4 regions of the Serratia sp. TSA_198.1 genome follow, and region 4 is predicted to be linked to each of the others. Evidence: predicted binding sites of a transcription regulator. Region 4 holds the regulator's gene; each other region holds the start of a gene.

Region 1 (7,536 bases), 710 kb from region 4:
TGAAACGCTGTATGAAGAGATGGTGGCGCGTATCCCCCAGCAGGAGCACTCGGTGCCTTATGTCAGGCACGGTTACCGTTATCAAACCCGTTTCGAGCCGGGCAACGAATACGCGATTTATGTTCGTCAGCCACAGGCGGAAAGTGAACGCTGGGATACGCTGATCGACGGCAATCAGCGCGCCGAAAAACGCGAGTTTTACACTCTGGGCGGTTTGGAAGTCAGCCCCGACAACCAGAAACTGGCGGTAGCGGAGGATTTCCTGTCACGCCGGCAGTATGACATTCGCTTTAAAAATCTGAACGACGACAGTTGGGCCGACGAAGTGCTGGAAAACACCTCCGGCAGTTTCGAATGGGCGAACGACTCCGCCACCGTTTATTACGTGCGTAAACATGCCAAAACGCTGCTGCCCTATCAGGTGTATCGCCACGTGGTGGGCACAGATCCGCAGCACGACCAACTGATCTACGAAGAGCTGGACGACACCTTCTACGTCGGGCTGGAAAAAACCACCTCCGAACGCTTTATCCTGATTCACCTGAGCAGCACCACCACTTCGGAGATTTTGCTGTTGGACGCCGATCGCGCCGACAGCACGCCGCAGATGTTTGTGCCGCGCCGCAAGGATCATGAATACGGCATCGATCACTACCACCAGCATTTCTATATCCGCTCCAACAAGGACGGCAAGAACTTCGGTCTGTATCAGAGCGAGCAGGCGGATGAAGCGCAGTGGCAGGAGCTTATCGCTCCGCGTATCGAGGTGATGCTTGAAGGCTTCAGCCTGTTCCGTGACTGGCTGGTGGTGGAGGAGCGCAGCGAAGGCCTGACCCAACTGCGGCAGATCCACTGGCAGAGCGGCGAAGTGAAACGCATCGCTTTTGACGATCCGACCTATACCACCTGGCTGGCCTACAATCCTGAGCCGGAAACCGAACTGCTGCGCTACGGCTACTCTTCGATGACCACCCCGACCACGCTGTATGAGCTTAATCTCGACAGCGGCGAGCGCGTGATGCTCAAGCAGCAGGAAGTGAAAAACTTCACGCCGGAAAATTACCGCAGCGAACGGGTATGGGTGAAAGCGCGGGATGGCGTCGAGGTGCCGGTCTCGCTGGTTTATCGTCAGGATAGCTTTATCCGGGGCAGCAATCCGTTGATGGTTTATGGCTACGGCTCTTACGGCAGCAGCATGGATCCGGCCTTCAGTGCCAGCCGCTTGAGCCTGCTGGATCGCGGTTTTGTCTTCGTCCTGGCGCACATTCGCGGTGGCGGCGAGCTGGGGCAGCTGTGGTATGAGGACGGCAAGCTGTTCAAGAAGCAAAATACCTTCAACGATTTTATCGACGTGACAGAAACGCTGATCGCGCAGGGTTATGGCGACGCCAAACGCGTCTTCGCCATGGGCGGCAGCGCCGGCGGCCTGTTGATGGGGGCGGTGATCAATCAGGCGCCGCAGTTGTTTAACGGCATCGTGGCGCAGGTGCCTTTTGTCGACGTGGTCACCACCATGCTGGATGAGTCTATTCCGCTGACCACCGGCGAATACGACGAATGGGGCAACCCGAACGAGCCGGCGTATTACGACTACATCAAGCAATACAGCCCGTACGATCAGGTGAAAGCGCAAGATTACCCGCACATGCTGGTGACCACCGGGCTGCACGATTCGCAGGTACAGTACTGGGAACCGGCCAAGTGGGTGGCGAAGCTGCGCGAGTTGAAAACCGACGATCGTCAGTTGCTGCTGTATACCGATATGGATTCCGGCCACGGTGGCAAGTCCGGGCGTTTCAAAGCCTATGAGGACATTGCGCTGGAGTACGCCTTTATTCTGGCGCTGGCGGAGTAATTTGCAGGCGGGCGGCGATTGCTGCCCGCTTTTTTAGCCGATCAGATAGTATTTCAATGTATGCTTCATGTCCGGGCTGAGATCCTCGATGGACTTCAACATCCAGCGCAGATAGCCGGGATCTTCCTGCGCAATGCGATCAATTTCCTGCCCGCGATACTTGCCGAATTTGAATTTCTTCAGCAGCACCGGCTGTTCGGTGATTTGCGTCATTTGTTCCGGCGTCCACCCTGAATCCTTGACGATGCGTTGCAGCAGCGCAGCGGTGACGTAGCAATCGTACAGCGCCCGATGCGGGTACAGCGTGGTGTCTTGCGGCAGTTGCACCTCCAGATTCAGCGCATAGCGCAGATACTGGTTGCCGTATTTGATGTCCGGGTAAAGGGTGCGCGCCAGCTTCATGGTGCATATCCAGGCACCGCGCATTTCCGGCAGTACGCCGCGATCAAACGCTGCGTTGTGCGCCACATAGTAAGGGCTGCCAAGATAGCGGCCGATCGCCACCGCGATGCGCGGCTTACCCTCGACCATCTGTTCGGTGATGTGATGGATAGCCATCGCATCAATGCTGATGGGCCGATCGGGGCTGACCAAGTCGCTCATCGGATTGGCGATGTGGCCGTCGATCAGGTCGACGGAGGCGACTTCCACCACACCGCCGTCCAGCCCGCAGGTTTCAGTGTCTATTACGCGTAAAATCATGGTTTCCTCAGGGGCAACAACACAGCGTTAGCTTAACCGGCAGTAGCGCCCGTGCCAACCGTTGGGACGGTTTTCTGCAATCAGCAACCCCTGGCTGCTATCTGGTACGCTGGCTACCTGTTGGCCTGTTTCATCCCATATTGCGCTTCTCCCGGCAGGGATCCAGCCACCGGTAGGGCCGGCATGGTTAGCCATCAAGGTGAGAATGCCATGTTGTTGCGCATAACTTGCCAAGTTAGAGCTGTCGGTGGAGTAACCGGCTTGAGAAACCAACACGCCGGCGGCGTAGATCTCGGCACCGGCTATTGCGGCATCGGTTGCATGCTCTGGGTGCGCGGTGTCAGCGCAAATCGCCAGGGCGATCCGTCGTTGGCTTACCGTCAACAGAGGGCCGCCATTGCCGGGACAAAATATCTCTTTTTCCGCACCGTGCAGATGTTGCTTGGTGTAAGCATTTCGGCTGCCGTCGGGGCTGAACGTGAATGCGCCTATAAACAACTCAGTGCCATCGTTGAGCGGAGCGCCGACAACAAGCGTCATCTGTTGTTGTTTAGCCGCATTGGCTAGTGGCTGCAAACGTGGATCGTCAAGCGTAAGGGATAAACGACTGGCAGCATTGAGCTCGTAACCGGTCAGCGAAAGTTCAGGAAAAATCAGCAACTGCACATGTTGTTCAGCGGCCTGACGGATAAATGTCAGATGGTGGTCCAAATTACGGTCAATATCAGCTGCCACGGCGTGGTACTGAGCGGCGGCGATAGTCAAGCGGGGCATCGGCATTCACTCCGGCAATTTCAGACAACAAAAAACCCGCCTCGGCGGGTTTAATTACGGTTAGAAGTTCGCTTACTCGCCGGACGTTTGCCCTTTTTTGGCGCGTTTGCCTGCGCGTTTCTCAGCAGGGGTTTTCAACGGCTTCTTCTTCGCATTTTTCTTGCTATCCATTCCCTTACTCATGTTGGCCTCTCAGTTACCTATGGGTGGGTGGTTTGCTAAGCCATTAACCACCTTACACCGGTTGGTTGCAAGCATGAAAACGTATGTTTTAGTCAATCGCTTGTTAAGCGTGAGTATTTTGTTTTTTGTGAAAGGCGGTTTAATTGGTGTGATATGTTATAATGTAACAAATAAATAATCACCGGAGAGCGCAATGACCGTCGTTTCCTTGTTAAACCCACAACAGCTCTTGGCCATGCCGGAGTCTGATTATATGAACCCGGCACAGCAGGCGTTTTTTCGCCAACGCCTGCTGGAGGAGCAGCAAAAATTGCTGCTGCACATCGATGCGTTGAAACGTGACATCGACGGCGGTGAAGTCTCCGGCGACGAAGCGGATAAAGCCGCGCGTGAAGAAGACCTGCGATTGCTGTTCCGCCAGTTGGACCGCGAAAGCCGCTTGTTGCCGAAAATCGCTGCGGCGTTGTCGCGGCTTCATAACGGAGAGTTCGGCTATTGCCTTGAAACCGGAGAGCCCATTGGCCTGCCGCGCCTGCTGCTGCGACCTACGGCGGAACTGGGCATCGAGGCGAAAACCGCTCAGGAAATGCGTGAGCCGCACTTGCGCAAAAGAGGCTGACCCGTGCGCTGGGTATGTCCGTTTGGGCTGACCCGGCCGGTATTTTGCGGTCATTTTAAGCAAACGCACGCTAACTTGCCGGGGAGTGTGGGAGTTTTCAGGTTTTACCGTTGACCTGATGGGCCGCTTCGGCTTTTATGAGGGTATGACCACAGAGACGGAAGCGCCATGGAACAATTACGAGGTTTGTACCCGCCGTTAGCAGCGTATGACAGCGGTTGGCTGGACACAGGGGATGGCCACCGGATCTACTGGGAACTGAGCGGTAACCCGAAGGGTAAGCCGGCAGTCTTTATTCATGGCGGACCGGGTGGGGGGATCTCCTCCTATCACCGCCAACTGTTCGATCCGCAGCGCTACAAGGTGTTGCTGTTCGATCAGCGCGGCTGCGGGCGCTCCAAACCGCACGCCAGCCTGGACAACAACACCACCTGGCATCTGGTGCAGGACATTGAACGCCTGCGCGAAATGGCTGGCGTGGAGCAATGGCTGGTGTTCGGCGGCTCATGGGGATCGACGCTGGCGTTGGCCTATGCGCAAACCCATCCGCAGCGCGTTAGCGAAATGGTGTTGCGCGGCATCTTCACGTTGCGTAAGCAGGAATTGAGCTGGTATTACCAGGACGGCGCTTCGCGCTTCTTCCCGGAGAAATGGGAGCGCGTGTTGTCGATTCTTTCAGAGGAAGAGCGTAAGGACGTGATCGCGGCCTACCGCCAGCGCCTGACCTCAAAGGATCTGCAAGTGCAGCTTGAAGCGGCGAAGTTGTGGAGCGTGTGGGAAGGGGAGACGGTAACGCTGTTGCCAAGCACCGAGTCCGCCTCCTTTGGTGAGGATGACTTTGCGCTGGCGTTCGCCCGCATCGAAAACCACTACTTTACCCATCTGGGCTTTCTGGATAGCGACGATCAGCTGCTGAGCAACGTTCCGTTGATTCGCCATATCCCGGCGGTGATCATCCACGGCCGCTACGATATGGCTTGCCAGGTGAAAAACGCCTGGGATCTGGCGAAGGTCTGGCCGGAGGCGGAGCTGCATATCGTCGAGGGTGCAGGGCACTCCTTCGATGAACCGGGTATCCTGCATCAGTTGATGCTGGCCACCGACAGGTTTGCGGCAAAATGACGCAAAACCCGCCATGACGGCGGGTTTTTTTTATCTGGATTTCGGCTCGTACGGCAGGCGCGAATACTTGTGTGATTCGACGCGATAGAACGCCACGCGTTCGCGGAAATAGTCGCGCAGGTGCGCCGGCTGTTCGCGTTCAACCATTTCCGGGATCACCGGCATGTTATAGCGTTCTTTAAACGCCACGCCGGAAGCCGCGAGATCAACGTTCACCTTGTCCATCTCTTCTTTGGAAAGCTCTGCCAGATTGTAACCCACCGTATTCTCCTTACTGTCACCGCATTGGATCAGCGCAGAAGGTAATGCACCCGGCGGCGCTTGGCAAGCCTGAAGCGCAAGGGGAGCAGGGCTGCGGGAATAACGCCAGCCATCAGCGTTTATTTATTATGCCGAAGGTAATGCAATCTATTTGTTTTATTAAATAAGAACGATTCGTTTTTGGGATAAATGTACAGATGGAAATAGTTATCATAATAATTTAGATGAATGATTAACATTTAATTTAACATATTGATTTTTAATTGATTAAAAATTAAATGACTCGTGATGTAAATCAGGTGTTTTTATTTTGTTCTTACCAAGGCATAATGCGGAAAAATTAAATCGATACCTGCAAAATAAAAGGGATAATTATGCTGACGCAAGAAATGACCAAAAAGCTGAATGAGCAACTGAATCTGGAGTTTTATTCCGCCAACATGTACCTGCAAATGAGCGCATGGTGCAGCGATAAAGGCTTTGAAGGCGCGGCCGCATTTCTTAAAGAGCATTCTCAGGAAGAGATGCAGCACATGCAACGTCTGTTCGATTATCTGAGCGATACCGGCTCTCTGCCGCTGCTGGGCACCATTGCCGCGCCGCCGGTTGAGTTCGAATCCCTTGCGGACGTGTTTCAACAGACTTACGAACATGAGCAACTGATTACCCGCCAGATCAACGAACTGGCGCACGCGGCAATGGTCGCTCATGACTACTCTACCTTCAACTTCCTGCAGTGGTATGTCGCTGAGCAGCACGAAGAAGAGAAACTGTTCAAATCCGTGCTGGATAAACTGGCGCTGGTGGGCAACAGCGGCAAGGCTCTGTTCTTCATCGATAAAGATCTGAAGAAAATGGGTGCGGCCGGTGAAAACGGCAACGGCCAGGGTTAAATCTGCGCTGAATAACCGCGCGTCGGGCTTTGCCTGGTGCGCGGTTTTTTTATGCCCTGCATTTAGCATGGTTTAGCAGCGATACGTGCTGCCAGATCGCAGAATGCCAGCGTTCTGCTCGACTTACGGATCGAGTCTCGTTATCATTTAATACGATACGCTACAGGGAGGGTAGAGAGTCAAAACAGCGGGTTAGCCGTTATTCCCGCTCTTCTGTTTACCCGTGGCGCAATCATCTGCGGTGGGTTATGGCCGCCGGCCTTGGCCCTTATCACCCTCGATTATTGCTTTAAGGGATATCACTGTGATCGGTAAAATTCGTTCTTCGTATCGCCTGCTTTCTACTATTTTTGTGTTGTTTGTCGGGTTATCCTCGCAGCAGGCGCTGGCGCATGCCCATTTGAAAGTGCAGACGCCGGCGGAAGATGCCATCGTCAGCCCGGCACCGAAGGTGCTGACGCTCAATTTCTCCGAAGGCATTGAGCCTAACTTCAGCGGCGTGAAAATTACCGGCCCGAACGATGCCAAAGTGAAAACCGGTAAATTGCAGCTCGATGCGAACAACAACACCCAGATCAATTTGCCTATCGAAGACGATCTGGCTGCCGGCAAATATAACGTTAGCTGGCATGTGGTTTCGGTCGACGGCCATAAAACCAAAGGCCAGTACAGCTTCACCGTCAACTAAGCCATGAGTCTGGCGGCCCTGTTTGTTCTGTGTCGCTTTGTGCACTTTGCGGCGGTGATGCTGATGTTTGGCAGCAGCCTGTTCACCGCCTTATTGTCGCCGCAGCGCCTTTCCCCGTATCTCTCCCGTGACGTGCGTCCTCTGCTGGTTTCCAGCACCTGGCTTGCCGGGCTTTCTGCCGTGGCGTTGCTGGCGACTCAGGCCGGGCAGATGGGGGATGGCTGGGCCGATACCTGGCAACCCGATGTTTGGTGGGCGGTGCTGGGCACCACCTTCGGCGAGGTCTGGCGCTGGCATTTGGGGATGTCGCTGCTGGCGTTGTTAAGCCTGTGGCTGCCGGAGCAACGCCGTACACCGCTGTTGGCGCTGCTCTCCACGTTGCTGCTGGTCAGCATGGCGTTTATCGGTCATGCGGCAATGCATGGGGGCGCACTCGGCG
Region 2 (7,536 bases), on a different contig from region 4:
ACGCATCAATTCCAGCAGGTCGATCTGATGGCTAATGTCCAGCCAGGTGGTCGGTTCATCCAGCAACAGCAGCGGCGTTTGCTGCGCCAGCACCATCGCAATCCAGACCCGCTGACGCTGCCCGCCGGAAAGCGTATCCACCGGCTGTTCGGCCAGTTCAAACACGCCGGTGGAACGCATTGCCTGCTCCACCGCTTGCTGGTCTTCTTCGCGCCAACGGCTGAACAGACGCTGATGCGGGTAGCGGCCACGGGCCACCAGATCAAACACGGTGATGTCGCCGGGAGCGGTCGAACTTTGCGGCAGCAGGCCTAACTGGCGCGCCACCTCTTTGGTGGCGTATTCGCTGATGTGCTTGCCGTTCAGCCAGACCGTTCCGGCTTGCGGTTGCATCAGGCGGCTGAGGGTGCGCAGCAGGGTAGATTTACCGCAGGCGTTCGGCCCGATAATCACCGTCAGTTCGCCCTGGGGGATAGAGACGCAAAGATCGCTCGCTACGATTTTCTTGTCATAGCTTAGCGTCAGGTGTTCAGCGCGCAGCGGCGCGGGCAGCAGGGGTTCAGCATTCATTTTTTTCGTGACTCACGGATTAACAGCCAAATCAGATAAATGCCGCCGAGGCTGACGGTCAGCACGCCTACCGGCAATTGATAAGGCATAAACAGGCGCTGGGCGGCGACATCGGCGATCAGCAGCAACAGCGCGCCGGTCAGGGCGGTCAGCAACAGGACGCTGCGGTTGGCGCACAGGCGGCGGGCAATCTGCGGCGCCACCAGTGCAATAAAGGAGATCGGCCCGGCCACGGCGGTGGCGGCAGCGGTCAGCGTTACGCCGATCAGCAGCAGCAGCACGCGCGAACGTTCCACCGGCACGCCGAGGGCGCAGGCGGTGTCGTCACCCATTTCCATCAGCCGCATGCGGCGTGACAGCGTCAGCAACAGCAGGCAGCACAGCGTGATCACCGCCAGCACCGGCAGGCTTTTCGCCCAGCTTATGCCGTTAAGTGACCCTGCGCTCCACAGCCCGGCGGTCATGGCGGATTCCAGCGAGGCGCTGATGATAAGCCAGGTATTGCCGGCCACCAGCAGGGCGCGCACGGCGATGCCGACGATAATCAAACGGAAAGCCTCGACACCGTTGCGCCATGCCAGCAGATAAACCAGCGCGGCGGTCAGCAGGCCACCGGCCAGCGCCCCGGAGGTGATGCCGATAACGCCGCCGTTAAACAGCACTATGGCTACCAATACGCCGCTGTAGGCGCCGGTATTGAAGCCAATCACGTCCGGGCTGCCGAGCGGGTTGCGCAGCAGAGACTGGAAAATAGCGCCGCTGATCCCGAGTGCGGCGCCCAACAGCAACGCCATAGTGACGCGTGGCAGACGCCACTGGGTGACTATCACCGTCAGGTTTGCCGGGCCTTTGCCGAGGAGAGCGTCGATCACCTGCGTGGCGTTAAGCGAAAGGGAACCGGAACCTAGGGCGTAAATCGCCAGTACCCCGCAGGCAAGCGCCAGTATCGACGCGGTCAGCGTCGGCCGCGACAGGGCACGCAATTTTGGGTCGGTCATCAGACGGGCAGCCAGCATCGACATTAGCGTTGCCTCCTGAACATATGGCGTTGGCGCACCAGCATGATCAGCAGCGGTGCGCCAATCAGGGCGGTCACGATGGAAACGCGCAGTTCGCCGGCCACCAGGAAGCGGCCAATCAGATCGGCGCTCAGCAACAGGATGGGGGTCAGGACCAGCGTCCACGGCAGCATCCAGTGCAGCTCGGAGCCGGCCAGCCGCCGGGCAATGTGCGGCATCATCAGGCCGACGAAGGCAATCGGGCCGACGGCGGCGGTGGCGCCGCCGCACAGCAGGGTGATCGCCAGCAGGCCCAGCAATTGGGTGCGGACGATGCCGGTGCCCAGCGCAGTGGCCAATTCGTTGCCCATACTCAGGCTGTTAAGCGATTTGCTCATCCACAGCGTGATTAGCGTGCCCAGCAGGATCGGCAGGGTGACGGTGCGCACCACCTGCATATTTTGAATATCCAGCGAACCGGCCTGCCAAAACCGCAGTTGATCGAACACCAGCGGATTGAGCAGAGAAATCCCTGAGGTCATTCCCTCCAGCACCGCCGCCATCGCGACCCCGGCCAGCGTCAGGCGGACCGGGTTCAGGCTGCTGCCGCCCAGCGCGCCGATCAACGCGACCAGCAGCGCAGCGAACATCGCACCGGCAAAGGCGAACCACAGGTATTGGCTAACCTCGGCGGCACCAAAGAAGGTGATGCCCAGTACCACGGCAAATCCCGCCCCGGCGTTCACGCCGAGAATGCCCGGATCGGCCAGTGGGTTGCGGGTGAGGGTTTGCATCAATACGCCGGACAGGCCCAGCGCAATGCCGGTCAATACGCCCACCAGCGTGCGCGGCAACCTGGCTTCGGTAATGATGGTGCAGTCCGCTCCACGGCATTGACCGTTCAGCGCCTGGATAACCGTATCAAAAGGGATGGATTTAGCGCCGAGCGACAGGCTGAGCAGCATAACGGCCAACAGCGCGCAAACGGCAAGCAGCAAACCAAACAGTTTGCGATGAAATGAGTGGGGAGTGCCGCTAATAAGACGATCCCTGGGGGCCGGAATGGACGGCGCGCCATTGCGTGTAATCCGTAACATAACAATCCGTTATTTAATTGAATATAAATGATATTTATTATCATTATTGATTGCTTTCATCTATGTTACCATGACTCCCTTCGCTATTGCAGCACATACCCTTCATTCTTGAAGCTGTCTCTGCGTTGGCTGCCTGCACTTACCCCAATCACGTACTTCCTGTACGTTCATGGGGATGCGCTTGGTTGCCGCCTTGATTCAACTCCAATTATTTTGGCTATAGACGCTGTCCCTTTTCCTACGTTGTGGTGAGAAAGCTGATGAGTAAGCCCTCTATTTTGCTGGATTTTGGCCTGCTTAAGACCAATGGCGCGTTCCGTGCCGTATTTTGCGCACGTTTTATTTCCATTCTGGCGCTGGGATTGATGGCCATTGCGATCCCGGTTCAGATCCAGGCGTTGACCGGTTCGACCCTGTTGGTCGGGCTGTCCGTGACGCTGGCGGGCAGCGGTATGTTTGCCGGTTTGCTGATGGGGGGCGTATTGGCCGATCGCTACGAGCGCCGCCGTTTGATTCTGTTTGCTCGCTCCACCTGCGGCATTGGCTTTATCGGGCTGTGCCTGAACGCTGCCTTGCCGGCCCCTTCGTTAACGGCGATTTATTTGCTGGCCGTGTGGGACGGTTTCTTCGGCGCGGTCGGGGTGACGGCGCTGCTGGCCGCCACGCCAGCGTTGGTGGGGCGTGAAAACATCGTTCAGGCCGGTGCCATCAGTATGCTGACGGTGCGTTTTGGCTCGATCCTGTCGCCGGCGATCGGGGGCCTGGTGATCGCTCACTCCGGCGTGATGTGGAACTACGGCCTGGCGGCGTTGGGCACTTTGCTGACGTTGATCCCCTTGCTGCGTCTGCCGCAGCTGGCACCGCCACCACAACCGCGCGAACACCCGCTGCGCGCATTGGCCGGTGGTTTCGGCTTCCTGTTCCGCAACCGGGTAATCGGTATGGTGGCGTTGATCGGCGCGCTGCTGACCATGGCCAGTGCGGTGCGGGTGCTATATCCGGCGATGTCCGGCATGTGGCACGTCAGCGCAGCGCAATTGGGCTTTATGTATTCCGCAGTCCCGCTCGGCGCGGCGATTGGCGCGTTCACCAGCGGCCGGGTCGCTCACGTAGCGCGGCCGGGCTGGATGATGTTGACGACGGCGATAGGTGCGTTCGTCGCCATAGGTCTGTTCGGTCTGATGCCGTGGTACGGTTTGGCGCTGTTTTTCCTGGTGATTTTTGGTTACCTGAGCGCGGTGAACTCGTTGCTGCAATACGGGCTGATTCAGAACCTGACGCCGGACGCCTTCCTGGGGCGCATCAATGGTCTGTGGACGGCGCAAAACGTCGTGGGCGATGCGCTGGGGGCGTTACTGCTGGGGGCAATGGGGGCGTTTATGCTGCCGGCGATGACGTCGACCAGTTTTGGTTTTGGGGTGGCGGTGCTGGGTGTGGTACTGGCTTTCGCCATGCGCGGTTTGCGCCAGGTGGGCAGCGGCGGGCAGGAAGAAAGGCTCCAGCCCGCCAGCGAGACTACCGAGAAATAAACTGTTTTTCCAACAGCGTCAGCAAGTTGCCGGCGCTGTAATAATCCAGCCGGAAGGTATCGTTGCCCAGCGCGTAAACCCGTTTGTGCTGCACAGCCGGCAGGTGAGCGAGTAAAGGATTGGCCAGCAGGCGTTGCGCGTCGGCGTCTCCGTTGGCGAACAGCATCAGCGTCTGGCCGTTCAGGCCTTCCGCCAGGTTCTCGCCGCTCAACTGAATAATGTCCTTGCGCACGCCCATGCTGCGGCTGTTGTTCAATTTGGCGGGCGGTACCGCCAGAGTGAAGCCGAGCTGTTTAAGCATCTGCCCCTGAGAGGAGTCGGCGGTCCACAGATTGGCGGTTTTGCCGTCCGAACCAAACACCAGCGCGGAGACCGGCTGTTCAGGCAGCGTCATGCGCTGTTTCAGCGCTTTTTCACGCGCATCGAAATCGCCAATGACCTTATGCGCCTGGGCTTCATGCCCGGTGGCCTGGCCCAGTTCTGCGGCCAGTTCTTGCCAGCTTTTGTCGTCGTAATTGACCACCAGCACCGGGGCGATGGCAGAGAGCTGATCGTACAGGCGCAGGGCGGAATCGGCGCCGGTGGCCGAGATGATGATCAGATCGGGCGCAACACCGGCGATGGCTTCCGCATTGGGTTCGCCGATGTACAGGCGTTTGACGCCGCGCTGCGCGGCGATGTCACTCCATTGACGGAAGAATCCCTGTTTGTCCGCCAGACGGCTGCCGGGCGTGGTTGCCCCACTGGCGACGACCGGTGCGTCGATGGCCAGCAGGGTGCCGGTGACGGTAACGCTGGTAGAAACGATACGGGCAGGGGGCTGATTGAGGGTGATCACGCCGCGTGAGGTTTCAATGTTACGCGGCCAGCCGGCATCGGCGGCGTGCGCGGCGCTGATTGCCGCTAGCCCGAACAGCGCCAGGCCGAAGATCAGGTTCTTCTTCATAAAGAAAGTCCTTAGGTTTTAAATAGTAATACTTATCATTTATATAATTTATGCTGCTGATTTTCTACCACGATGAAGAGGAGAAGAGCTGTTTACAATTATTGACATGGCAAATTTCCAAGGGTACTTTAACGCGGTCAAACATAAATGATAATCATTATTATGTTTGTTATCATTCACGAAGAGAAATGGAGTACCGATGAGCGTGACTGTAAAGGGTGCCGGCCAGAAACCGCAAAGCAAGGAGAGCGAACTGAATACTGCAGGCGTTTCGCCCACCGCGGGCTTCTTCTTTACCTCTCCTTTCCGTAGCCTGAGTACGCAAGGCTGCTTCGCCAAAATCACGTTGCCCGCCGCGGGCGGGGACCAGGTGAATGGGGAGTTCCAGCGAGAGGTACGGCACGCTTTCGCCGAAGCGAAACTGGCCGGCGTGAAGAACCCGGTACTCTGTGGCGCCATTCCTTTTGATACTCATCAACCTTCCGCGTTGTTTATTCCCCAGCAAACTCAGTGGTTTGAACGCGATGCCTTTTTGGCCGGCGCAACGCCGCCGCAGGACAGCTTGCCGGAAATTACCCGGCAAACCGAAGTGCCTGCTCAGCAGCCATTCATGCAGATGGTTGCCGATGCGGTGCAGGCTACCCGTGGCGACCGGTTGGATAAAGTGGTGCTGTCGCGCCTGCTGGAGATTGAAACTCGCGAGCCTGTCGATCGCCAGGCGCTGATGGCGCGCATCATCGCCCAGAACCCTAACGGTTTCCACTTCCACGTGCCGCTGGAGCAGGGGGCGCTGGTGGGCGCCAGCCCGGAATTGCTGTTGCGCAAATTCGGCGCGCAGTTCCATTCCAATCCGCTGGCCGGCTCTGCCCGCCGCGATGCCGATCCGCAGCGGGACCGCGAAATCAGCCAACAGCTATTGGTGTCGGACAAAGACCTTTATGAGCACAAGTTCGTCACCGAAGGCATGCGCCAGGTATTGGCCGACCGCTGCCGCCACTTGAACATTCCGTCATCCCCTGAATTATTGAGCACCACCACGCTGTGGCATCTGTCTACGCCTATCGATGGCGAAGCCGCCAGCCGGGCGGAAAATGCGCTTTCGCTGGCCTGCCTGTTGCACCCGACTCCGGCTTTGTGCGGCACGCCAACCCAGCTTGCGCATCAGGTGATCAAACAGCTTGAACCCTTTGATCGCGGCCTGTTCGGCGGCATTGTCGGCTGGTGCGATGCCGAAGGCAACGGCGAGTGGGTCGTGACCATTCGTTGCGGCACCGTGCAGGGCAATCAGGTGCGGTTGTTTGCCGGTGCAGGCATCGTGCAAGACTCTTCGCCGGAATCCGAATGGCGTGAAACCGGTACCAAACTCAGTACCATTTCGCGGGCGTTTGGCCTGAACCAAGGATAGGCATACCCATGAGCATTGATTTTACTCCCTGGCCTGAGGCGTTGGCCCGTCGTTATCGTGAACGCGGTTATTGGACCGACCGGCCATTGACCGACATTATTGCCCGCCAGGCCAAAAATGACGCCGTGGCGCTGATCGACCCGCAACGCAGCCTGAGCTATCGCCGGCTCAATCAACTTTCTGACCGGCTGGCCGCCGCGCTGCAACGTCGGGGCTTGCACAGTGGCGATACCGCTCTGGTGCAGTTGGGCAACGTGGTCGAGTTCTATGTGGCCTTCTTTGCGCTGCTGAAAATTGGTGTGGTGCCGGTGAACGCGCTGTTCAGCCATCAACGTAACGAACTCAAGGCTTATGCCGCACAAATCAAACCTGCGCTGCTGATTGCCGATCGCCAGCATGGCCTGTTCGGCAACGACGAATTCCTCACGGCGTTTCGCGCCGAAAATCCTTCATTGCGCATAGTGGGGCTGCGCAGCCAGGCGGAAGGCGAGCAGTCGCTGGCCGCCTGGCTTGAAGAGGATGCCGAAGATTTTATCGCGACACCGACCCCGGCTGACCAAGTGGCGTTCTTCCAGCTTTCCGGTGGCAGCACCGGCACGCCAAAGCTGATCCCGCGCACCCACAATGATTACTACTACAGCATCCGTCGCAGCGTGGAAATTTGCCATTTCGATGCGCATACCCGCTACCTGTGCGCGCTGCCGGTGGCGCATAACTACCCGATGAGTTCTCCGGGCGTACTCGGCGTGTTTTATGGCGCCGGTCTGGTGGTGTTCGCCAGCGATCCGGATGCCGGGCAATGCTTCCGTTTGATCGAGCAGCACCAGATTAACGTGACGGCGCTGGTGCCGCCGGCGGTGACGCTGTGGCTACTGGCGATTGAAGAGTGGGGCGGTCAACCCTTGGCCAGCCTTAAGCTGTTGCAGGTGGGGGGCGCCAAGCTGAGTGAAACCCTGGCCGCGCGTATTCCGGCGGAAATCGGCTGCCAGTT
Region 3 (7,536 bases), on a different contig from region 4:
ACCTACGGCTGGGCCGACGCCAACAGCGCGCTGTTCGTGATGCTGGACATGTTCAGCTCGGCGGCGTTTATCATCTTGCCGATCCTGATCGGCTTCACCGCCGCGCGCGAATTCGGCGGTAACCCTTATCTGGGCGCCACGCTGGGCGGCATTCTGACCCACCCGGCGCTGACCAACGCCTGGGGCGTCGCCGGCGGTTTCCACACCATGAATTTCTTCGGACTCGAGATCGCCATGATCGGCTATCAGGGTACGGTATTCCCGGTGCTGCTGACGGTGTGGTTTATGAGCGTGCTGGAAAAACAGCTGCGCAGAGTGATCCCCAACGCGCTGGACCTGATCCTGACGCCATTCCTGACGGTGGTGATCTCCGGCTTCGTCGCCATGCTGTTTATCGGCCCCGCCGGGCGCGCACTGGGTGACGGCATCTCCTTCGTGCTCAGCACGCTGATTGCCCACGCCGGCTGGTTCGCCGGATTCCTGTTCGGCGGCCTGTATTCCGCCATCGTCATTACCGGCATTCACCACAGCTTCCACGCCGTAGAGGCCGGGCTGCTCGGCAACCCGAAAATCGGCGTTAACTTCCTGCTGCCGATCTGGTCGATGGCCAATATCGCCCAGGGCGGCGCTTGCCTGGCGGTGTATTTCAAAACCCGCGACGCCAAGATTAAAGCCATTGCGGTGCCTTCGGCATTTTCCGCCATGCTCGGCATTACCGAGGCGGCGCTGTTCGGCATCAACCTGCGCTTTGTGAAGCCCTTCCTGGCGGCGCTGGCAGGCGGTGCGCTCGGCGGTGCCTGGGTGGTGGCCAATCACGTCGGCATGAACGCCGTCGGGCTGACGGCGATCCCAGGGTTGGCGATCGTGCAGGCCAGCTCGCTGCTGAGCTATATCATTGGTCTGGTTATCGCCTTCGGCAGCGCCTTTACGCTCTCGCTGCTGCTGAAATACAAAACGGACAGTGAATGATGGAAGAACTGAATTTGATGAAACAGGCCGTTCAGGCGCTGATGAAGGGCATGCCGCTGGCGCTGCGCGATCCTCATCGCCCGGCATGGCATCTGGCCCCCAGCGTCGGCCTGCTGAACGACCCCAACGGGTTTATTCAGCATAATGGGGTTTATCATCTGTTCTATCAGTGGAACCCGTTGGGCTGCGATCACCGCAACAAATGCTGGGGCCATTGGCAATCGACGGATCTGCTGAACTGGCAGCATCAGCCGGTGGCGCTGGTGCCCGGCGCTTGTTACGACAGCCACGGCTGTTACTCGGGCTCGGCGGTGGTGGCAGACGGAAAAATCATGCTGGCGTATACCGGCAACGTAAAATACCCCGACGGTTCTCGCACCGCGTACCAGTGCCTGGCGCTGGAAAATGCGCAGGGCGGGTATGACAAGCTCGGCCCGGTGCTGCCGCTGCCGGAAGGCTACAGCGGCCACGTGCGCGATCCCAAGGTTTGGCGCCACCAAGACAGCTGGTACATGGTGCTCGGTGCCCGTGACCTGCAGGATCGCGGCAAGGTGCTGTTGCTGCGCTCCGCCGATCTGCGCAGTTGGCAGCTGTTGGGGGAGATTGCCGGATCGCAGTTGAACGGCATGGGCGATTTCGGCTATATGTGGGAATGCCCGGACCTGTTCATGCTGGCGGGTGCCGAGGTGTTGATTTGTTGCCCGCAGGGGCTGGCGGCGCAGGACGAACGTTATCTCAACGTTTACCAGGCGGGCTATCTGACCGGCAAGCTGGATTATCGGCAGGCGGCCTTTGAACATGGCGAATTCCACGAGCTGGACGCCGGGTTCGAATTCTATGCGCCGCAAACTACGCTGGCCGAAGACGGCCGCCGGCTGCTGGTCGGCTGGATGGGCGTACCGGAGCAGGACGAAGCCTGTCACCCAACGTTGCAATACGGCTGGATCCATACCATGACCTGCCCGCGCGAGCTTTCTTTGCACAACGGCAAGCTTTACCAACAGCCGGCCCGTGAGTTGCAACGGCTACGCGGCGAGGGCAGCCAATGGCAGGGAATCGCGGATAACGCACCGGGTTGGCCGGTCGGCAGCGCCGAAGTGATGATGACGCCCAACGGCGCATTCAGCGCCGACTTTGGCGATGCGATGACGTTGAGTTGGGACGGCGCCTTGCTGCGCCTGACGCGCAACAACCTGCGCAACGGGCAGCCTGAACACCGTTACTGGCGCGGTGAGGTCACCCATCTGCAAATGCTGTTCGACAGCTCCAGCGTGGAGATTTTTATCAACCACGGCGAAGGGGTCATGAGCTCACGCTACTTCCCTGGCCCGCAGCCGCGCCTGCGTTTGAGCGGTGAGGCGCAGCTTGCACTGGAGCACTGGCCGCTGACGCCATGCATGCTAGAATGACGCATCTCCCGTTGAACTCAGATGCCGTCAGTGAAAAAAAACAAACGCATAACCATCAGTGATATTGCCGCGCTGGCCGGCGTGTCGAAATCGACCGCCAGCCTGGTGCTTAACGGACGCAGCAAAGAATACCGGGTGTCCGACGACACCCGTGACCGCATTCTGGCGCTGGCCAGCGAGCACCACTATCAGCCTAGCTTCCATGCACGTTCGCTGCGATCCTCCCGCAGCCATACCCTGGGGCTGGTCGTGCCGGAAATGACCAACTACGGTTTTGCCGTGATTTCACGCGAGCTGGAAACCCTGTGCCGCGAGGCGGGTTTGCAGTTGCTGATCGCCTGTTCCGATGAAAACCCGGCGCAGGAAATGATGGCGGTGAACAGCCTGGTGCAACGTCAGGTCGACGGCTTGATCGTCGCCTCCAGCCAGCTCAGCGATGTGGAATACCAAAAGATTAACGCCGGCCTGCCGGTGGTGCAGATGGACCGCCTGATCACCGGCTCCGAGTTGCCGCTGGTGATGACAGACTCACTGACCTCGACCGCCACGCTGGTGGAAAACGTCGCGCGCCAGCATCCGGACGAATTTTATTTCCTCGGTGGCCAGCCGCGCATCTCGCCAACACGCGATCGCTTGGCCGGTTTTCAGCTCGGCCTCGAACGCGCCGGGGTGACCTGTAAACCGGAATGGATCATCAACGGCAATTACCACCCCAGCTCCGGCTACGAGATGTTCGCTCAGCTTTGCGCGCAGCTTGGCCGGCCGCCGAAAGCGCTGTTTACCGCCGCCTGCGGCCTGCTGGAAGGGGTGCTGCGCTATCTGAATCAGCATCAGTTAATGGAAAGCGACCTGCATCTTTGCAGTTTCGACGACCACTACCTGTTCGATGGCCTGACGCTGAAAATCGACACCGTAGCCCAGGATTGCCGCTCCCTGGCCCAGCACAGTTTCGATATGGTCAGCCGGCTTATCGACGAGCAGCCGTTGGCGCAGAATTCATTATATCTGCCGGGCAGCATCCACTGGCGTCACCCTGGTTCGAAGGCACTGCTCGGCCAGCCCTAAATTCAGGTTTTCCCCGATTAAGGAGCCCATCATGAGTCGTGAGATTAACAAAGATACCCAGCTGTGCATGTCGCTGGCCGGCCGCCCTGGCAACTTCGGCACCCGCTTCCATAACTATCTGTACCAGGAACTGGATCTGAACTTTATCTATAAGGCATTCACCACCCAGGATATTCAGGCGGCGGTAGGCGGCGTGCGCGCTCTGGGTATTCGCGGTTGCGCGGTCTCCATGCCGTTCAAAGAGAGCTGCATTCCCTTCCTCGATGAGTTGGACGCTTCCGCCACGGCGATTGAATCGGTCAATACCATCGTCAATGACGGCGGCTTCCTGCAGGCCTATAACACCGACTATATCGCCATCGCCAAACTGCTGGCACAGCATCAGATCCCGGCGGACACCACTTTCGCCCTGCGCGGCAGCGGCGGCATGGCAAAGGCGGTGGTCGCCGCCCTGCGCGACGCCGGTTTCAAGCGGGGACACATCATCGCCCGCAATCCGGTGGCAGGCCAGGCGCTGGCTAGCGCTTACGGTTATCAGTGGCTGGCGGAAGTCGGGGAGTTAACTGCGGATATGTTGATCAACGTGACCCCCATAGGTATGGCCGGCGGCGCAGAGGCGGAACAGCTGGCCTTTGCCCCGGCAACCCTCGAAGCGGCGAAAATCGTTTTCGACGTGGTGGCGCTGCCGGCGGAAACCCCGCTGATTCGCAACGCGCGCGCACAGGGCAAACGGGTGATCACCGGTGCGGAAGTGATTGCATTGCAGGCGCTGGAGCAGTTCGTACTCTATACCGGCGTGCGCCCTACCGATGAGCAGATCGCCCGCGCCGCGGCGCATGCTCGCGGCTGAATTCTATCAAAGCATTTAAATAGAAAAAGGGCGCCTCAGCGCCCTTCTCATCGTTAGCGATATCCGGCCCGCTACTTCGCGGCGCCTTCCATCCCCACCAGCCCCACTTTCAGGTAGCCGGCTTTACGCAACGTATCCATCACGCTCATCAGCGTTTCGTAGTCCACGGTCTTGTCGGCCTGGAAGAAGATGGTGGTCTCTTTGTTCGCCTGAGTGCGCTGATCCAGCACCGCCGTCAGTTGATCGGCGCTGACCGCTTGCTCACCCACGTACAGCTGCTTATCCGCTTTCACCGACAGGAACACCGGTTTTTCCGGGCGCGGCTGCGGTTTGGCTGAAGAAGCGGGGAGATCGACGCGGATATCTACCGTTGCCAGCGGCGCGGCCACCATAAAGATGATCAACAGCACCAGCATGACGTCGATAAACGGCGTCACGTTGATTTCATGCAGTTCGCCGCTGTCGTCCAGATCTTCATTTAAGCGCATCGCCATAACTCACCCCACCCGCAGTTGGTGTGAATGCTGTGAGCGTTTGGCCTCTACCGTCGCGGCCAGATCCAGATCGCGGCCCAACAGCAACAGCACCTGCGCCGCCACGTCGCCAACCTGAGCACGATGGCCGCTGATGACACGGGCAAAGACGTTATAAATCACCACCGCAGGGATCGCGGCGACCAACCCCAATGCGGTCGCCAGCAGCGCTTCCGCAATGCCGGGCGCGACGACGGCCAGGTTGGTGGTTTGCGAGTGGGCGATGCCGATGAAGCTGTTCATGATGCCCCAAACGGTACCGAACAGACCGACGAACGGCGAGATAGCGCCAATGGTCGCCAGGAAGCCATTGCCACGCCCCATGTTTCGGCTGTAACCCGCTACGCGGCGCTCAAGGCGGAAACCGGTACGTTCTTTGATACCGTTGTTGTCGTTGGACTCCGCCGACAGTTCCAGCTCGTTTTGCGCGTCGTTCAGCAACACCACGCTGATGCTTTCTTCGGAGAAACCCTGCGCCAGTTCGCTGGCTTCATCCAGCGTACGCACATTGGCCAGCGCCAGCTGCTCGCGGCGCAGACGGCGCTTGGCGCGGAACAGTTCGCTGCCTTTGGAGAACAAAATGGTCCAGGTGACGATAGACGCCAGCACCAGACCGATCATCACTATCTTCACAACGATGTCCGCGTGCTGGTACATGCCCCAAACGGACAGATCCATGCCGCGGGTTTCCGGTGGCTGAAGGGTCGGCGCCGGATTGAGCGGGGTCAGGCTTTCAGGTGCTGCAGCAGCAGGTGCGGCGGCCGGAGCAACGCTCTCGGTCACGGCGGGGTTGGCCGCCGGTGCAGCCTGTGCGCTGCCGGCCAGCCCAATCACCAATACCATCGAAGCGATCAGACCACGGCCTAACGCCTTGCCCCATTGCGCCCGGCCTTGGCCGAACGATCCTTGATTTAAATGCTTGCCAGCCGTTTTCACGCTGTGCCTCCACCCGTTACCGATCAAAATTGAGGAATAATTCAGCGTGCGATCATATCAAACCAATCAGGGATTGATAGTAGTTCTCATTATTATTTACCAAATAATCGGCAATATTTCAGATCTCGCGGCGTCGGAGCCGCAACATTCGCCCATTCGCTGCCGGTTAGGCCCTTTACTCCCCTTTTAAAGGGTTTTTCGTTACTTTTCGCCCACAGAGATGCAACAAACGCGCGCCGACAGCATTTTTGCCTGTGGGCTGTCCGTTTGCCGATATGCGTGCGAGTTAAACGCCGTCATGCAGAATGATGGCATGCCAGAACGCGCTCCGACAGAGGATTATGGCCGTTTCTATATCTGGAAGTTAAAACGTCTGGATGGCTATTATATGTCATGTTAACCTAAGGGCTATCGCAAAAACGCCAGTGAAAAGCCAGTAAAAGTGAGCCCATTCCTATGACGTCAAAAAATATCGAAACCACGCTGATCGCCGCCGGGCGCAGCAAACGCTATACCCTGGGCTCCGTCAATCCCGTCACCCAGCGCGCTTCCTCACTGGTATTTGACTCCGTTGCGGCCAAGAAACACGCCACAGCCCAACGCGCCCACGGCGAACTGTTTTATGGCCGCCGCGGCACCCTGACCCACTTCGCGTTTCAGGATGCGATGGTCGAGCTGGAAGGCGGCGCGGGCTGCGTGCTTTATCCGTGCGGCGCGGCGGCGGTATCCAACGCCATTTTGTCTTTTGTCGGCGCCGGCGACCACGTGCTGATGACCGGTTCGGTCTATGAGCCGACGCAGGATTTTTGCAGCCACATCCTTAGCCGCATGAACGTGACGACCACCTATTTCGACCCGCTGATCGGCGCCGACATCGCCGGGCTTATTCAGCCCAACACCCGCGTGGTGTTTCTTGAATCCCCCGGTTCCATCACCATGGAAATTCAGGATATCCCGGCGATGGTGCAGGCCATCCGCGCCGTAGCGCCGGAAATGGTGATCATGATCGACAACACCTGGGCGGCCGGCGTGCTGTTCAAGGCGCTGGATTTTGATATCGATATTTCGATTCAGGCCGGCACCAAATACATCATCGGCCATTCCGATTACATGCTCGGGACCGCCGTGGCCAACGAACGCTGTTGGGACCAACTGCGCGAATATTCTTACCTGATGGGCCAGATGGTGGACGCCGATACCGCCTATATGGCAAGCCGCGGCCTGCGTACGCTGGGCATACGTCTGAAGCAGCACGAGCAAAGCAGTATCGAAGTCGCCAACTGGCTGGCGGAACGGCCGGAGGTAGAGGTGGTCAATCACCCCGCGCTGCCCGGCTGCAAAGGCCATGAATTCTACCGCCGCGATTTCAGCGGCTGCAACGGCCTGTTCTCTTTCGTGCTGAAACAGCGGCTCAGCGACAAACAACTGGCCGACTATCTGGATAACTTCAGCCATTTCAGCATGGCCTATTCCTGGGGCGGCTATGAGTCGCTGATCCTGGCTAACCAACCGGAAGAGCTGGAGGCGATCCGTCCGGCGGGCGGCGTTGATTTCTCCGGCACGCTGATACGCCTCCATATCGGCCTGGAGAACGTGCAGGATCTGATCGCCGACCTCGCAAAAGGGTTCGAGCGTATCGCCAACGCACGCTGATCCGCAGCCCGTTGCGCTGCCAATTTTATTCTGCTTCGTTTAATGTGTGCTTAAGCTATTAGCAGTACACTACGCGAGTAATGGTCAGATACGGTCAACATCGCCTCCTGGAGAAGGGGGC
Region 4 (7,536 bases):
GGGCAATATGTCGCTCACGGCCACCATGACGGGCTGTTCGCTAAATTAGATAGTGCCGCAAACTTTATCTGTCAGTTCCGCAGGGAACTGCATAGCCTGCATGATGTGTTCAACCATGCTGCGTTTACGACCGGTGTTGGTATTGGTGATCACCCAGTAAGGCGTCCCCGGAACGTGCTTTGGCTTGGTATGCGTTCCGTTCGCCAGCAGGGTTTGTTGATCGCCGGCAAAATAGGTGCGGGTACGACCATGCAATGCATCGGTAGCTGCGGCAAAGCCCGCCGCATCGAGGGTATACAGGGTCGAAAGAACCAGCATGAAACGATTCACAGCTCTGCTCTGCTCGGCATATTCGTCCGACAGCAGCAGCTCGCGTACCGCGCGCACACGATCGCGAGGACGCTGCGCGGCGACGACTTTTTCCTGCTCGGCGCTCTGAGCACTGGCGGCAGGCACGGCGCGCAATGGCTGGCCTGCGGTAAACTTCAACATACGGCGCAAAATATCGGACGCGCTCTCACCAATATGTTGCGTGTGGCTGGCAATATAACGGTAAAGCTCTTCGTCGACTTCAATAGTTTTCATCTTTATCCAGTACTGTTTTTTTCTACTTAGAACCTGAAGCCAGATCCTGCATTCAAGCCATGGGATTATAAGGTTAAAAGCGCAAGGGCGAACACAACTATGTGCCTGCGGGCGGAAAAAGCAGACTAATACCTATAGCCGGCGCTGCCAAGCCCGAAACGAGAAAAATCCGTGTTATCCCCTATGGATTTCAAGTTTCCGCTAACCACGCTGCTGCCTGAAAGGCGACGGGTATATTCGTCGTGTGTTTTAATCATGATACCCTAATCTGAATCTCTCTCAGTATGAACTTCGCCATGAAATTACATTATCAACTACTGGCCACCGACTCCGCCGCCCTGCCGGTCGTGCTGATCCACGGGCTGTTCGGCAATCTGGACAACCTGGGCGTGCTGGCGCGCGATCTGAATCAACAGCACAGCGTGATTAAAGTCGATCTGCGTAACCACGGCCTTTCGCCGCGTTCTGCGGTAATGACCTATCCGGAAATGGCGCAGGACCTGCTGGCGCTGCTCGATGAGTTGCAGTTGGAGAAGGCGATTGTGATCGGCCACTCTATGGGCGGCAAAGCGGCAATGGCGCTGACGGCGATCGCCCCAGAACGGGTTGAAAAGCTCATTGTTATCGACGTGGCGCCAGTGGATTACCGCACTCGTCGCCACGACGAGATTTTCGCCGCCTTAAAAGCGGTGAGTGCGACCGGCATCACCCAACGCCAGCAGGCCGCGGAGTTGATGCGCAGCTACCTGCAAGAAGAAGGCGTGATCCAGTTCCTGTTGAAATCCTTTCATCAGGGCGAGTGGCGCTTTAACCTGCCGGTACTGATAGACCAATACGAAAACGTCACCGGCTGGCAGGACGTCCCCGCATGGCCGCACCCGACGCTGTTTATCCGCGGCGGCCTGTCGCCCTATGTGCAGGACAGCTACCGTGAAGATATCGCGCGTCAGTTCCCGCAGGCGCGAGCGCACGTGGTTGCCGGCACAGGCCACTGGGTTCACGCGGAAAAACCGGAGGCGGTACTGCGCGCCATCCACCGTTTTCTCGACGAAGCCTGAATAAAAACTGCCCTCTGGCGAAAAAACGCGCTAAAGATAACGGCTTAGCGCGTTTTCGGCTCAGTTAAACATTGTCGTTGCTCTATCTGCTGGGGTAATATGGCGCGCTATAATTTTGCCGCCCTGCTCAGCGTGTTCAGTAACGCCAGGCTGGGGGTAAATTTGGGTTAGGGTTTATTGGCCCGAAGTGTGTTAACCGAACCGTCCGGAAGCGTATACGCTTTTTGATGCAAACTCCCTTGCAGTACCGCTACCTATGGCAAAAGAACAAACGGATCGCACGACGCTGGATCTGTTCGCAGATGAACGCCGTCCGGGGCGCCCGAAAACCAACCCGCTATCCCGAGATGAACAGCTTAGAATCAATAAGCGTAATCAGCTTCGACGCGATAAAGTCCGTGGCTTACGGCGTGTGGAACTGAAAATCAACGCGGATGCGGTGGACGCCCTGAACAAACTGGCGGAACAGCGCAATATCAGCCGCAGCGAGCTTATTGAGCAAATGCTGCTGGCACAACTGGCGGATGAACAGCCGGAACATTGATCTTTGCAGCCGCACATGCGGCGCGGTGTTATGGATGACACCGATCAACACCGTTTTATTCCTCCCGGCATCGCATAAACGCGATAAAACCCCGGGGTAAATCTCTGGCATGATACGCACTTACCGGTAAGAGGCAGCTTCTTGCCATGTCATCATTTTAATCGGTGTTATCGCGTTCAACGCTAACATCGTGCAATGCAATTAATTGAATTTAAAGGTTATACGCGATATGGCTAATGTAGGCATTTTCTTTGGCAGCGACACTGGCAATACCGAAAACATTGCCAAGATGATCCAGAAAATTCTTCAGCAGCAGTTTGGCAAAGAGGTATCGGAAATCCGCGACATCGCCAAAAGCAGCAAAGAGGATCTGGAAGCTTTCGACATTCTGCTGTTGGGTATTCCTACCTGGTACTACGGCGAAGCCCAGTGCGATTGGGATGACTTCTTCCCAACGCTGGAAGAAATCGATTTCAACGGCAAGCTGGTTGCGCTGTTCGGTTGTGGCGATCAGGAAGACTATGCGGAATATTTCTGTGATGCGATGGGCACCATCCGCGACATCATCGAGCCACGCGGCGCCGCGATTGTAGGCCACTGGCCGACCAAGGGTTACCACTTCGAAGCATCGAAAGGTTTGGCGGATGACAATTTCTTCATCGGCCTGGCGATTGACGAAGATCGTCAACCGGAATTGACCAACGAACGCGTCGCAGCCTGGGTGAAGCAGATCAGCGAAGAACTGAGCCTGGCCGATATCGTCGGCTAACCCTCAAAGGTTGAACAAAAGCCCTGCAAAGTGCATAGTGTTGCCAGCAGGGCCGTTCATCGGCAGCACGGATTTCTGCAATAGAAGCTACATGTTTGTAACTTCCCACATCGTCAAGGTAGACTGAGATATCGGTTTATCCCATCCATCAAGACGTTGCGTGTGTAACATGCAATTGTGCCATGATATCTTTGTTAACAACCGGCGGTTTCCATTTAGGGCAACCGGTTCTATAATGACACGCAATTAACTCTTTGTGCCGACCGATGCCACAGGCAAGAATGCCTCAACTTGATTAGCATAGTAACAGGACTGAATCCGCATGACTGACAACAACACCGCATTGAAGAAGGCCGGCCTAAAAGTCACGCTTCCGCGACTCAAAATCCTGGAAGTACTGCAAAATCCGGAATGCCATCACGTCAGTGCGGAAGATTTGTACAAAAAACTGATCGACATGGGCGAAGAAATTGGCCTGGCGACGGTTTACCGCGTACTGAACCAGTTTGATGATGCCGGGATTGTGACCCGTCACAACTTCGAAGGCGGCAAGTCCGTGTTCGAATTGACCCAACAGCATCACCACGATCACCTGATTTGCCTGGATTGCGGCAAAGTGATCGAATTCAGCGATGAGTCTATCGAAGTGCGTCAGCGTGATATCGCCAAGCAGCACGGCATCAAGCTCACCAACCATAGCCTCTACCTGTATGGTCACTGTGAAATCGGTGATTGCCGTGAAGACGACACCTTGCACGACAAAAAATAATGCCCTGACCGGCATTGAGAACCGCCTTAACGGCGGTTTTTTTATGCCTCCAGATCAGGGCAAAAAAATCCCCGGACAGGCCCGGGGAAAATCACATCAGAAAGACAACAATTGCAGCGGCACTTCTCCACGGTACTTCTCTCACTTCCCACTGACGCTCACGTCACCGTCAACTCACCCGCCGACACGCGGATGGGCAAACTCGTCACAATGCATATTCAAGAAACAGCAGCCGATCGAAGAAAATTGGCCAGGCATAGTCGAAAACGCCGCGAACGCGGAACCCTTTATTCAGGTAGATTTGGCAGGCATCGCTGCTTTGCCATACGCACAGCACAATATGTTTCGCCCGGCGCTGCTGCGCCTGCTGCTTAATCAGGGCAAACAGGGGGTTAAAATGACCCTGTCCGCGGAATCGGCTCTCAATGGCCAGACTGCAGACAAAGTAATCGTCCGCACCGCACTGGCTGTGCACAAAATCGTCGTAGGCCTCATCAAGCGGCTTTATTTCATCGCGATATAGATAGCTCGCCTCAACGCCATACAACTCGTCGAGACTCGCCGCAGTGAAAAATCCGATAAACGCCCCGCACCGATCGTAAGCCAGGGTAATCAGGTCCAGATAGGGGTCGATATTTTGCGCCTGCTGCAGCGATACCAGATCCATCCCGGCCGGGTTGCCGGCAGAGCAGTATTCCAGGTAGCTGGTGGCAAAAAGCAGCTTCGCCATGCGGATCCTGTCCGCTTCGCCAGCTTGCCGCCCCGGCAGAAAATGCAGCCCGCCCTGCGCTAGCGGCAATGCCGCATCGCCCGCTCCGACGGTTAACCGCCAGTAATTGCCCTCGTCGATCTGCCGCCGGTTATCGGCTATCAAATACTCGCCAAAAAGCTGGTTCACCCGATCCAGCGCGCGGTCATGGGACAGCACCGAATAGTAATGGTAGTGATCGATATCGGACCTTATCTGCGCCGGGTAGGCCATGCGCGGCACTTCATCGACGGTAAATATTTCCGCATGGCGCGCCAGATCCGTCGGTTGCTCAAGCTGCCAATCCACCTGCTCCAGCCGGCTTATACACTGTCGATAGCTGCGCAGTTCCTCCTCCCCGAGCGGCAACGTCTCATTGGTTAGCACATCCTCCAACAGGCGCATGCCGCGGATACCACAGGTCACCGCCTGCGGAACAGCGTCATAATGAACCCCATGATCCTTGCAGAAACGATCGTGGCTAAGGACAGTCCTGCCGATGTGGCGGCACCACAACAGATAAAACGCGTCGAACAGCCTTCTTTCATAAAGAGGGTTTTTATCCGGCACGTCACCGCTTTGCGCCGCATAGATCTGATCCAGACCCGCCAATATTTTGCACAGCGACCTATCGCCGCTGCGGCCAATGATCATCCCGGTTTCATCCAGAAACAAATTCAACCCGCTGACGTGGCTGACCTCGCCATTGGGCAGAAACTGAAGGTAATCCGGCACTTCGGGTTTCAGCAGGAAAAACGTCGCCGAACGGTGCGGAAGAGTGTCGATATCCATATACATTCCGCCCATTTCAATCAGGATCAAAAAGCGAAAGTAGTCAGAAAGCGTGGCGTAATAGCGCTTATCATGGAGCGCGTGGATAAAATCCAGGTTGCCGCCGAGCCTTTTTTGCGCCAGTTCGCTCAGCGAATGCACCTGCAACCGGTGGTTGCCGGCATCGAACTCCCCCAGCAGACCGCCTTTCACTTCCGAAGCTGGGGAAAAGTACGCCTCATTTTTGAGTTGCCGCGCATCCCATACCCACAACATCCCGACCCATTCGTCGGCGATTGTGTTGCGAACAGCCTGCTGCGCATCTCCCCATTGGGAAATAACCTCTCTGGCATCGTCGGGAATCGCCCCGCCCAGCCAAATGCGGTGCAGCAATTTTTCCTGCGCGGCCAGCGGACGAGTAGGAACGCAGAACAACGAGGAACACTGCGCGGCATCGAATAAACGCCCTTGCTCAACCAGCCACGCCCGCAGCTGGCTGACCCCACGCCGGTACTGTTCCAGCAACGCCGGGGAACGCTGGCGCTGAGATTTCACGAACGCTAACTTCAGGTTATTAATCCAGGCCTCATAGTCGGCACGAAACAGCTCATGCTGCATCAATCCCAAATGCTCGTCATCAAGCTTCATCGTCAGCCTCCCAGCAGCGGTGTGCAATGGCCGTATCCCTGTGGATTCTTGCTCTGCCAATGCCAGGCGTCGCGAACCATTTTTTCCAGGCTTCTTTTGGCTTTCCAGCCTAATTTTTCCGCCGCCAGCGTCGGATCAGACCAACACTCGGCAATATCTCCTGCACGGCGCGGGTTAATTTGATAGGCGATTTTAAATCCGCAGGCGCGCTCAAATGCCTGGATAATCTCCAGCACCGAATAGCCTTTGCCGGTGCCCAGGTTATACACGTTAAAACCCGGTCGCAGATTATCCAGCGCTTTCAAATGCCCTTCGGCCAGATCCATAACGTGAATATAATCACGTACCCCGGTGCCATCGCTGGTGGGATAGTCGTTGCCATACACCGGCAACACCGCAAGTTTGCCAATAGCCACCTGTGCCAGATAAGCCAGAAGATTATTGGGAATGCCTGCGGGATCTTCACCGATCAAACCAGACTCGTGCGCCCCGGCCGGGTTAAAATAACGTAGCGCGGTGATCGCCATCTGCGGTGCGGTTCTGGCAAACTCCGCCAAAATCTGTTCCACAATAAACTTGGAGGTGCCATAAGGATTCGTCGTCTGCCCGACGCGGCAACTCTCCGTGAGCGGGGTATATTCCGCCGGCCCGTAAACGGTGGCGGAAGAGCTGAAAATAAATTTCCGAACACCGGCATGGCGCATTCTGTCCAGCACGATCAGCGAGCCGGAAATGTTATTTTGATAATATTTCAGCGGCTCCTCGGTAGATTCTCGAACCGACTTCAACCCGGCGAGATGAATAACCGCCTGAATATCATGCTGGCGAAAGAGGTGATCCAGTAAATGGTGTTCTTGAATATCCCCTTGATAGAAAATCACTTTTTTACCGGTCAGCCTCTCTACCCGAAACAGCGACTCCGGCGAACTGTTGGACAAATTGTCCAACACGACAACCTCCTCTCCCCTTTCCAGCAATGCCAATACCGTATGCGAACCGATATAACCGGCACCACCCGTCACTAATATAGCCATCATGTATCCTTGTTTGTGTTTAAAAATAAACGACTCACTCAGAAACTACTAAACTTCCCGGACTTTCCCCCCCACGGGCAAAGCAATTAAAAGCAGTACTACGGCTAACAAATAAACGGAGAAGTGCGGCCCATATTCGGTCAGAAAACCTTGTAATATTCCGGCCAGGATCACGCCGGTTGAAATACTGTTGGTAAACAACGTGGTGGCCATTCCTGCACGATCCGGCATCAGATCCTGAAAATACAACATGCCGACGGTGGCGATAATGCCGATAAATATCGCGTTAAACACCTGTAAAACCAGTAATCCGCCGGCCGAGGTACACCACAACATGCCGGCGTAAAACACAATGCCGGCCACCATGGCACCCGCCATCATCGGGCGTTTGCCTATTGTGTTCACATAACGCCCGGCCAGAATCATGATCGGGATCTCGACTCCGGCGGCAAGCCCCATGATCCAACCGGTCAGGCTATGCGGCAAGCCCAGCCCGGCTGTGATATACAGCGGCACGTCGATCAAATACATGGCGCTGCAGGTCCACATCAATACCGAGGCGCAAAACAACAGGCCAACGTCTTTATCGAAGGCCCCTTTTTGCCGCAGC

What was found. The regulator Fur, encoded in region 4, represses iron uptake genes when iron is present. The targets are predictions, from matches to a motif close to ATAATAATGAGAACNACTATCAA.
Region 1: ftnA (non-heme ferritin) is a predicted target of Fur. The motif match lies at 5,714-5,736, and genes of this name have one in related genera.
Region 2: ACUTSW_RS12685 (isochorismate synthase) is a predicted target of Fur. The motif match lies at 5,282-5,304, and genes of this name have one in related genera.
Region 3: exbB (tol-pal system-associated acyl-CoA thioesterase) is a predicted target of Fur. The motif match lies at 5,836-5,858, and genes of this name have one in related genera.

The regions. Positions count from the first base shown of each region.
Region 1 is NZ_JBQZFP010000001.1:1,328,783-1,336,318, reverse strand. Features, by position in the region: gene ACUTSW_RS06380 (S9 family peptidase) at 1-1,855, shown strand, start outside; gene exoX (exodeoxyribonuclease X) at 1,889-2,557, opposite strand; gene ACUTSW_RS06370 (carbon-nitrogen hydrolase family protein) at 2,585-3,331, opposite strand; gene ACUTSW_RS06365 (TraR/DksA C4-type zinc finger protein) at 3,708-4,133, shown strand; gene pip (prolyl aminopeptidase) at 4,302-5,255, shown strand; gene ACUTSW_RS06355 (DNA polymerase III subunit theta) at 5,286-5,516, opposite strand; gene ftnA (non-heme ferritin) at 5,891-6,409, shown strand; gene yobA (CopC domain-containing protein YobA) at 6,714-7,097, shown strand; gene copD (copper homeostasis membrane protein CopD) at 7,101-7,536, shown strand, end outside.
Region 2 is NZ_JBQZFP010000002.1:274,820-282,355, forward strand. Features, by position in the region: gene ACUTSW_RS12660 (ATP-binding cassette domain-containing protein) at 1-570, opposite strand, end outside; gene fepG (iron-enterobactin ABC transporter permease) at 567-1,592, opposite strand; gene fepD (Fe(3+)-siderophore ABC transporter permease) at 1,592-2,665, opposite strand; gene entS (enterobactin transporter EntS) at 2,926-4,194, shown strand; gene fepB (Fe2+-enterobactin ABC transporter substrate-binding protein) at 4,181-5,140, opposite strand; gene ACUTSW_RS12685 (isochorismate synthase) at 5,340-6,545, shown strand; gene ACUTSW_RS12690 ((2,3-dihydroxybenzoyl)adenylate synthase) at 6,554-7,536, shown strand, end outside.
Region 3 is NZ_JBQZFP010000004.1:156,675-164,210, reverse strand. Features, by position in the region: gene ACUTSW_RS18085 (sucrose-specific PTS transporter subunit IIBC) at 1-969, shown strand, start outside; gene ACUTSW_RS18080 (sucrose-6-phosphate hydrolase) at 969-2,378, shown strand; gene ACUTSW_RS18075 (substrate-binding domain-containing protein) at 2,400-3,443, shown strand; gene ACUTSW_RS18070 (shikimate 5-dehydrogenase) at 3,475-4,293, shown strand; gene exbD (TonB system transport protein ExbD) at 4,365-4,787, opposite strand; gene exbB (tol-pal system-associated acyl-CoA thioesterase) at 4,791-5,762, opposite strand; gene metC (cystathionine beta-lyase) at 6,219-7,415, shown strand.
Region 4 is NZ_JBQZFP010000001.1:2,036,234-2,043,769, forward strand. Features, by position in the region: gene seqA (replication initiation negative regulator SeqA) at 46-585, opposite strand; gene ybfF (esterase) at 870-1,643, shown strand; gene ybfE (LexA regulated protein) at 1,900-2,187, shown strand; gene fldA (flavodoxin FldA) at 2,417-2,956, shown strand; gene fur (ferric iron uptake transcriptional regulator) at 3,279-3,725, shown strand; gene ACUTSW_RS09785 (glycosyltransferase) at 3,931-5,892, opposite strand; gene galE (UDP-glucose 4-epimerase GalE) at 5,895-6,926, opposite strand; gene ACUTSW_RS09795 (sugar efflux transporter) at 6,975-7,536, opposite strand, start outside.